Regions from separate parts of the Streptomyces sp. NPDC048171 genome, predicted to be linked through region 1. Evidence: riboswitches for the same ligand, from Rfam matches in the RefSeq annotation. Region 1 holds a riboswitch; the other holds the start of a gene.
The links. Region 1 has a riboswitch for cobalamin ahead of ACGF3J_RS32065 (hypothetical protein). Riboswitches for the same ligand answer to the same signal wherever they lie in the genome.

Region 1 (4,737 bases):
TAAACGATCTCCGACATCGGCGGTGTGCTACCCCATGACCGCGCGGGCCGCGTCCAGAAATGCCAGCCGGTTGTCCTCCAAGTAGTCACGCACGCTTTCACCGTCGGGCAGGCCCTCCCACACCGTCCGGTTGAGGTCGAGGAAGTGCGCGCGTGCCGCGTCGTGCACGGGTAGGGGGAACTGGATGCGGATGAGACGCTCCGTGACCCAGAGCCTGTTCATGACGTCCTGGGTCGCGAGGAACCAGTCGTCGGTGTCCGCCCACTCGGAGGGCCTGCTGAAGGCGAAGCGTTCGGCTTCGGCCCCCACCTCGATGAACCGCTCCAGCAGTGCCAGCCGTTCCCCGCGCCGGGCCTCCGACAGGGCGGTCCTCTGCCGTTGCTGTTCAGCGCGTTCCGCCGAGAGTTGGGTTCTGTGCTGGACGAGGTAGGACAGCGAGCCGCCGAGGGCGACGCCGCCGAGCGATATGAGTGAAACCCAGACCTGACCTGACATGGCGGTCATCGTGCCATGCGGTCGCCCCCTGGGACGATCTTGCTGCGGTTTGTGTGATCACGGTGCCCCAGCCGCCCTGGACAGCCACGTTCACCGGGCTGAGCTCACGTCAGTTCGGCAAGCTGATCACCGCTGTGGGGCGAAGGCGGGGATCCCGTACGAAGGGCCGGCCGAGGAGCAGGAGCCTGCCGCTGGAGGAACGGATTCTGCTGGTTGTCGCGTACTGGCGCACAAACCTCACCCCGTGCAGGAACTCCCGGGCACGGGCCACCACGGCGGCGGTGTGCATGTGTCGTGGGGCAACGGGTCTGGCTGTTGGGGCAGCGCTCCCCGGAGTCGTTATCCGGCCACAGCCGCCACCACAGCCGCACAGGGGGACACTTTTCGTCCCGCCCTCCACATTCAAGACAACCGTCGAAGCCGCACTGTCGCAGGCGTAGGAGCGCCCCTACGCTGATGAACGCAGTCGGTTCGCGCCTCCCGCCCGTTCGGGCGCCCGGTGGCGCGACGCAAGAGGGAACCCGGTGCGAATCCGGGGCTGTCCCGCAGCGGTGAGTGGGAACGGAAGCCGTCGATGTCACTGGGCCCGTCAGGGCCGGGGAAGAGACGGCCGGTAGGTGTCCGCCCTTCCGGTGGACGTGCCCGCGAGTCCGAAGACCTGCCACTGCGCCCGCGTCCCGCGCGGGCTGTGCACGTGACCTCGTGGACTGGGTCGGCGGTATGGGCGGTCGTACGTCGTGCGTCGTACGGGTGGCCGCGCCTCCTTCCCCGTCGGCGTTCAAGGCCCGGTGCGGAGGAGGATGGTGTGCGGGACCCAGCCGGTTCGCGTCTGCCGTACCGACCCCGGGAGCCGGACGTGGACGGCGGCACGGTGTCCGGTGTCTGCCAGGGCACTCTGGGTGAGCTGTACCAAGGGCCGTCGCGAGTCGGCGCCGATCCCGGGATCGCGGTGGTGTCCTTTCCCGTGGACCGCCACTCGTGGGTCTATTTCACTCCGCGGACGGCGGCCGGTCCCCCGCCGCACGCACCGCCGCTCGGGAAGAAGTCGGCGGAAGCGGCCCGGCTCTTCCTGGACCACTACGGCCTCACTCTGCCCCCCGGTGACTGGCACACCCACTCCGAACTGCCGGTGGGCGTGGGTATGGCCAGTTCGACGGCGGACATCGTGGCGACCCTGCGCTGCCTGTTCCGCGTCTTCTCCCTGCCGTACGACACGGAGGTGATCCGCGGCGTCCTGGCGCGGATCGAGCGCTCCGACAGCGTCTTCCTCGACGAGTTCGCCCTGTACCTCAGCGGCCGGCACCGGGTGGTGCGGCGGCTGGGACCCGATGTCGGCTTCCACACCGCCTACGTCACGGAACCCGGCACGGTGGACACCGCCGCCGTCACTCCTCTGCTACTGGACCACTACCGGCGCCGCGGCGAGGAGTACCAGCGGTGTCTGACCGATCTGGTGAAGGGCTTCGACTCGGGTGACCCGGCCGCCGTCGCCCGTGCCGCGACGGTCAGCGCCGCGTTGTCCCAGGAGGTGCTGCCCAAGGCCACCTTCGGCAGCCTGCAAGCCCATCGTGAGCGGTTCGGCGCCGACGGCGTCTTCGTCGCCCACACCGGCTGCCTGGCCGGCTATCTCTTCGCCTCGCGCCCAGGCGCCCAGGTCAAGTCCGACCTCTCCGCGTTCTTCCGCTCGATCGGCCACCAGTGCACCTTCGCCCAAGGAGGCTACGGGTGATCCACCCCCACATCGCCGACGCCCTGAAAGCCCCGGACCTAGTACGGCTCAGCGACGGGCTGGTCCTGCTGCGGTTCGAGTCGATGAAGATCTACTCGGCTCTGGCCGCCGTCCGCCATCTGCTGGAGCGGGGCACCGTCCGCCCGGGGCAGACCCTGATCGACAGCTCCAGCGGCATCTACGCCTACGCCCTCGCCCTGGCCTGCCACCGGTACGGCATGCGGTGCCACATCGTCGCGTCCACCACCGTCGACGCCACCACCCTCGCCCAACTGGAGGTCCTCGGCAGCACCGTGGAACAGGTCAGACCGTCGCGGAACCTCAAGCTCGACCAGGAACTGAGGGTGCGACGGGTGCGCGAGATCCTCGCCGAGCGTCCAGGTCACCACTGGATGCGTCAGTACCACGACGACGTCCACTACCTCGGCTACCAGGAGGTCGCCGACCGGATCGCGGCGGAGTTCCCGGACACGCCGCTGACCGTGGTCGGCGGTGTGGGCTCCGGAGCCTCGACCGGCGGCATCGTCGAGCGCCTGCGCGGCTCGAACCCCTCGGTGCGTCTGGTCGGTGTCCAGCCCTTCGGGAGCGTCACCTTCGGCAGCCAGGACCATCACGATCCCGAGGCGATCATCGCCGGCATCGGCTCGTCCATCGCCTTCGACAACGTCCGGCACCATCTCTACGACACCGTGCACTGGCTGGACTTCACCCACGCCATGTCCGGTGCCGTCGCCCTGCTGCGCGAGCACGCGGTGTTCGCCGGGCTGTCCACCGGTGCCGGCTACCTCACGGCGACGTACGAGAGCCGCCGTCATCCCGACCGGCTGCACCTGGTGATCGGGGCCGACACCGGACACCGGTACGTGGAGCGCGTCTTCGCCAGGCACTCCGAGGCTCTGGAACCGGCTGCGCTGAAACCCGTCGAGGTCCGCAGTCCGGAGGAGATGGCCATGCCCTGGTCGAGGATGACGTGGCAGCGCACCGGCTGCCCGGCCGACCGGAAGGAGCGTGCCGCATGACCGTGGCCTGCCTGGAGTCACTGACCTTCGGCCTCGGCCATCTGGTCCGCGCCGCCGACCGGCTCGGTGAGCGCCTGGTGCTCCTCACCCGGGATCCCGCCTACTACGCCTACGAACTGGACCGGCTGCCCGCCGGCGCCCTCGAAGTCGTCGTGACCGACACCTTCGACGTGGAGCGGGTCGCCGCTCTGCTCCACCGCACCCCTCGGCTGGGCGGTCTGATCAGTTCGACCGACACCTGGACCCTGAGCGGCGCCGCTCTCGCCGAACGCCTCGCTCTGCCCGGTCTCGACCCCGCCGTACTGCGGCTGACCCGGGACAAGGCCGCCGTACGCAACAGGCTGCACGATGCGGGTCTCACCCGGGCGAGGGCCGTCGAGAGCGCCGACCCGGACCGCGAGGCTCGCGGGCTGCTGCTCAAGGAGGCGGGGCTGCCGCTCGTCCTCAAGGACACCGCGGGCACCGGGAGCCAGAACGTGTGGCTGGTGCGCGACGAGGGCGAACTCGACGCGGCGCTGGCGCAGGCGTCCGGGCGGGAGCTGAAGGGACGCCTGTTCGCGGAGCCCTATTTCAGCGGCCCCGTGTACAGCGCCGAGACGCTCACCTGGGCGGGCCGGACCCGGCTGCTGGGGGTGTCCAGCCGGCTGATGTCGCCGGAGCCGCACTTCCGGGAGGAGATCACCGCCTTCCCGGTCGCCTTTCCCGCGCCGCAGGCGGCGTCTCTGGAGCGTTGGCTCGACCGGGTCCTCGAAGCCATCGGCTACACCGACCGCTTCGCACACGTGGAGTTCGTGCTGACCGCCGACGGCCCGGAAGTGGTGGAGGTCAACCCCAGGATCGGAGGCGCGCTGGTCGGAGAAGGCCTGTGCCGGAGCCTCGGCGTGAACGTGTACGAGGCGATGGTCGAGGCAGCGCTCGGCCGCCGCCCCGGTCTCATGGACGTGGACCTTCCCGGCGGTCCGGCCGTCGCCTTCGTCCTCGGCTACCCGGCCGTTCCCGGCGTGTTCACCGGTGTCGCCGGGCTGGACCGGCTCACCGGCATGCCGGGGGATCCCGCCTGGTACCCGACCAAGCAGGCCGGCGACCTCATCGAGCACCTGGGCGACAGCCGGGGATACGCGGGCATCGTGTACGCGGAGGCGGAGACCGCCGAACTCGCCACCCACCGCGCCGTGGCCGCCGCCAACGCCCTGCGGGTACGCACCGTCCCGGCCGGCCGGGACGCGCCCGGTGGGTGAGCGCACCGCCCGGGGACCCGGCCCGCGCGCCTCGCTGTTCCCGCTCACCGGTCCGCTGCGGTTCCTCTTGCTCAGCTCGTTCCTCATTCCGCTCGGCAGCTTCATGGTCCTGCCGTTCATGTCAGTGTTCCTCCACGAGCGGCTCGGGATGGGGCTGGGCACGGTCGGCCTCGTCCTGGCCGCGGCGTCGCTCGTACAGTTCTCCGGCGGCATCGTCGGCGGAGCCCTCTCGGACCGGATCGGGCTGCGCCGCACG
Region 2 (4,737 bases), on a different contig from region 1:
TACTCCCGCATCGAGTCGGTGTTCATGCCCGGGAGGCCGTCACCGCACAGGTCGCGTGCGAACTGCAGCTCGGCCTCGACGGCCTCCCGCAGCATGTCGGTGACCTGCTGCTCGAGCTGCTCGTCGAACAGCTCCGGCTCCTCCTTGCGCACGGTGTCGACCACGTCGAAGGCGAAGGACATGTGCATCGTCTCGTCCCGGAACACCCAGTTGGTGCCGGTGGCCAGACCGTGCAGCAGACCCCGGCTGCGGAACCAGTAGACGTACGCGAAGGCGCCGTAGAAGAACAGGCCCTCGATGCAGGCGGCGAAGCAGATGAGGTTCAGCAGGAAGCGGCGGCGGTCGGCCTGGTTCTCCAGGCGGTCGATCGACTCGACCGAGTCCATCCACCTGAAGCAGAACTCGGCCTTCTCGCGGATGGACGGGATGTTCTCCACGGCCGCGAAGGCGGCGTTGCGGTCCTCCGGGTCGGGCAGGTAGGTGTCCAGCAGCGTCAGATAGAACTGGACGTGGACGGCCTCCTCGAACAGCTGCCGCGACAGGTAAAGGCGCGCCTCGGGGGAGTTGATGTGCTTGTAGAGGGTGAGCACCAGGTTGTTCGCCACGATCGAGTCACCGGTGGCGAAGAAGGCCACCAGCCGGCCGATCAGGTGCTGCTCCTCGGGGCTGAGCTTCGCGAGGTCGGCGACGTCCGAGTGGAGGTCGACCTCCTCGACGTGCCAGGTGTTCTTGATGGCGTCCCGGTAGCGCTCGTAGAAGTCCGGGTAGCGCATGGGGCGCAGGGTCAGTTCGAAGCCCGGGTCGAGCAGGTTCTTGGTAGTCATCACAGTCGGCGCGGAGCGCCGTCCTCCAGGGGTGGTGGTCGGGCGACGGGCGGGCATTACTGGCAGGCCTCGCAGGACTCGGGGTTTTCAAGGGAGCAGGCGACCGCTTCGGGGTCCGGGGTGGCCTGGGCGGGGACGGTGGCGCGGCCGGCGGCACGGGCGATCCTCGTCGCCGGGCGCGAGCGTAGGTAGTACGTGGTCTTCAGGCCCTGCTTCCAGGCGTACGCGTACATCGAGGAGAGCTTCCCGATGGTCGGCGTCTCCAGGAACAGGTTCAGCGACTGGGCCTGGTCGAGGTACGGGGTGCGGGCGGCGGCCATGTCGATCAGGCCGCGCTGCGGGATCTCCCAGGCGGTGCGGTACAGCGCGCGGACGTCCGCGGGGATCCAGGAGAACTCCTGGACCGAGCCGTTGGCCTCGCGCAGCGCCTCGCGGGTGCGGGCGTCCCACACGCCGAGCCGCTTGAGGTCGTTCACCAGGTACGAGTTGACCTGGAGGAACTCGCCGGACAGCGTCTCGCGCTTGAACAGGTTGGACACCTGCGGCTCGATGCACTCGTAGACGCCCGCGATGGAGGCGATGGTGGCGGTCGGCGCGATGGCGAGCAGCAGGGAGTTGCGCAGCCCGGTGGTGGCCATGCGCTCGCGCAGCGCCGCCCAGCGCTCCGGCCAGGTGGTCTCGACGCCGTAGTGGTCGGGGTGCAGCACGCCCCGGGCGGTACGGGTCTTCTCCCAGGCCGGCAGCGGGCCGTTGCGCTCGGCGAGGTCGGTGGACGTCTCGTACGCGGCGAGCATGATCCGCTCGGCGATGCGGGTGGACAGGGCCTTCGCCTCGGGCGAGTCGAAGGGGAGGCGCAGCTGGAAGAAGACGTCCTGGAGACCCATCGCGCCCAGGCCCACCGGGCGCCAGCGGGCGTTGGAGCGGCCCGCCTGCTCGGTCGGGTAGAAGTTGATGTCGACGACCCGGTCCAGGAAGGTGACGGCGGTGCGGACGGTGGCGTCCAGCCGCTCCCAGTCGATGTCGCCCCGGGCCGCGTCGACGAACGCGCCGAGGTTGACCGAGCCCAGGTTGCAGACCGCGGTCTCGCCGTCGTCCGTGACCTCCAGGATCTCCGTGCAGAGGTTGGAGGAGTGGATGACGTTGCCGGGCTCGGCCGTCTGGTTGGCGGTGCGGTTGGCGGTGTCCTTGAAGGTCATCCAGCCGTTGCCGGTCTGCGCGAGGGTGCGCATCATGCGGCCGTACAGTTCGCGGGCGGGCAGGGTCCTGCGGGCGAGCCCGGCGGCCTCGGCCTTGCGGTAGGCCGCGTCGAACTCGGCGCCGTACAGGTCGGTCAGCTCGGGCACGTCGGCGGGCGAGAACAGCGACCACTGGCCGTCGGCGTCCACGCGGCGCATGAACTCGTCCGGGATCCAGTGCGCCAGGTTCAGGTTGTGCGTGCGGCGGGCGTCTTCGCCGGTGTTGTCCCGCAGCTCCAGGAACTCCTCGATGTCCGCGTGCCAGGTCTCCAGGTAGACCGCCGCCGCGCCCTTGCGCCGGCCGCCCTGGTTCACGGCCGCCACCGAGGCGTCCAGCGTCTTCAGGAACGGGACGATGCCGTTGGAGTGCCCGTTGGTGCCCCGGATCAGCGAACCCCGGGAGCGGACGCGGGAGTAGGCGATGCCGATGCCGCCGGCGTGCTTGGAGAGCCGGGCGACCTGGTGGAGGCGGTCGTAGAGGGAGTCCAGCTCGTCCTTGGGGGAGTCGAGGAGGTAGCAGGACGACATCTGGGCGTGCCGGGTGCCCGAGTTGAACAGGGTGGGGGAGGAGGGCAGGTAGTCGAGGTGGCTCATCAGGCCGTAGAGCGCGGTGACCTCGTCCACGGAGCGTGAGGTGTCGTCCTCGGCGAGGCCGGCGGCGACCCGCAGCATGAAGTGCTGGGGCGTTTCGACGACCTTGCGGGTGATCGGGTGCCGCAGCAGGTAGCGGCTGTGCAGGGTGCGCAGCCCGAAGTAGCCGAAGCGGTCGTCGGCGGCCCGGTCGATCGTCGCGTCCAGCCGGTCCGCGTGCTGCCGTACGAACTCGGCGGTGCGGTCGGCGATCAGGCCCTCGCGGTGCCCGGTGGCGACCGACTCGGTGAAGGACGTGACGCCCTGGGAGGCGGCCTCCACGCGGATGCCGATGGTCAGCAGCCGGGCGGCCAGCCGGGAGTAGACCGGGTCCTCGGAGATGAGACCGGCCGCCGCCTCCGTGGCCAGCTCGCGCAGCTCGGCCTCGTCCGCGTGGGCGGACCGGCCGCGCAGCGCGGCGGCGGCGACCCGGCCGGGGTCGGCGTCGGGGAGGTCGGCGGTCAGCTCGGTCAGGGTCCGCAGCAGGGCGGCACCGGGTCCGTCGGACTCCTCGGTCACCGGCATCGCTGAAGTCGTCACCGGGGTCGCTGCGGCCGGATCGGCTGGCGCGATGGTCACGTGGGGGCACTCCCTCGCTCGGCACGGGGCCTGGCGGAGGGCAGGGGGCAGCACACGAGCGCACGCGGCGTCGCGTCCACCGGCCCACTCCACGAGGCCCGGACGTCATGGCACCCGGGCCGGGAGGCCGGGCACACTGTCGGCAGGTCCTCGGACTGAGGCACGCGTGCACGTACGTCCGAGAACGTACGGATACACGCATGTACACCGTTGCGGGACAGTTCCGGATTCACACCGGATTCCCCTGCGACGACAGCGAGCACGAGCATACATCTTGTGCCGGGCTCCGCCAGCACCCCCAGATGTTGTGTCCGCCAGCGTGTCGGGGTGGTGTCAGAGCGTCAGTTCGTAGGTGAGGAGAGTGATGTCGTCCAGCTCCGGCAAGGGGTTCCAGTCGCGGTCCGGGGTGCGGGTGAAGCCCAGGCGCGCGTAGAGGCGGTGGGCGGTGCGCATGGTGGCCTGGGTGGACAGCACGACGCGCACGCAGCCCTCCACGGACCGGGCGCGGTCGACGCAGGCCCGCACGAGCGCCTCGCCGGCCCCGCGTCCGCGTGCCTCGCGGGCGACGGCGAGCATGCGTATCTCGGCCTCACCGGGCCGGGCGATGTCCGCCATGGGCCCGCCGGAGGGCACGAAGGTCACGCCGCCGAGCACCCCGCCGTCCGCCGCGGCGACCAGCACCTCGGCGGCCGCCGCCCGCTTGGCCACGGCGCGCAGCTCGTGCAGGTACGCGTCGTCGTCCCCGAAGTCGAGGAGGCCGTCGCGCAGATAGGCCTGTGCGGTGATCTCGCCGAGGGTGTCGTACTCCTCGGCCGCCGCCCGCCGGATCACGAAGTCCATGACCCCGAGTGTGCCCGACGGGTACGACAACGGGCCGCCGGATTTCTCCGACGGCCCGCTGACGAGGAAGACCTCTGCGAAGGACCTCTACGAAGGACCTAGTGCGAGGTACCCGCCGTGGCCGGCGGCAGTTCGACCTCGACGCCCGGGTCGCCCGCGTCCGCCGTGTAGTCGCTCGGCTTGGTCTCGTCGACGCCGTCGGGCGCCTTGACCGCCCGCAGGACGAAGGTCAGGACCACGGTGACCAGGATGTTCAGCACGAAGGCGGTGAGACCGATGTAACCGATCTCGCCGATGCCGGGGATCTCGTCGGAGGAGCCGCCGAAGTGCTTCTGCGTCGGGGAGGCCACACCGTACGCGGCGACCGTGCCGTAGACCATGCCGACCGCCCAGCCGCCGAGCAGCGCCCAGCGGTGGAACCAGCGCGTGAACAGGCCGCCGACCAGCGCCGGGAAGGTCTGCAGGATCCAGATGCCGCCGAGCAGCTGGAAGTTGATCGCGACCGTCTTGTCCATGCCCAGGACGAAGACCAGCGCGCCCACCTTCACCAGCAGCGACACCAGCTTGGAGACCTTGGTCTCCTGGGCCGGGGTGGCGTCCGGCTTGATGAAGTCCTTGTAGATGTTGCG

Region 2: it holds a riboswitch for cobalamin, as region 1 does, so the genes downstream of both, ACGF3J_RS07150 (ribonucleoside-diphosphate reductase subunit alpha) here and ACGF3J_RS32065 (hypothetical protein) in region 1, are expected to answer to the same signal.

The regions. Positions count from the first base shown of each region.
Region 1 covers NZ_JBIDAU010000013.1:37,954-42,690, reverse strand. Annotated here, with positions in the region: gene ACGF3J_RS32075 (hypothetical protein) at 28-504, opposite strand; partial or broken gene ACGF3J_RS32070 (IS5/IS1182 family transposase) at 549-737, shown strand; cobalamin riboswitch at 994-1,158, shown strand; gene ACGF3J_RS32065 (hypothetical protein) at 1,301-2,224, shown strand; gene ACGF3J_RS32060 (cysteine synthase family protein) at 2,221-3,243, shown strand; gene ACGF3J_RS32055 (ATP-grasp domain-containing protein) at 3,240-4,481, shown strand; gene ACGF3J_RS32050 (MFS transporter) at 4,474-4,737, shown strand, end outside.
Region 2 covers NZ_JBIDAU010000002.1:597,129-601,865, forward strand. Annotated here, with positions in the region: gene ACGF3J_RS07145 (ribonucleotide-diphosphate reductase subunit beta) at 1-824, opposite strand, end outside; gene ACGF3J_RS07150 (ribonucleoside-diphosphate reductase subunit alpha) at 881-3,268, opposite strand; cobalamin riboswitch at 3,392-3,554, opposite strand; gene ACGF3J_RS07155 (GNAT family N-acetyltransferase) at 3,602-4,108, opposite strand; gene mctP (monocarboxylate uptake permease MctP) at 4,207-4,737, opposite strand, start outside.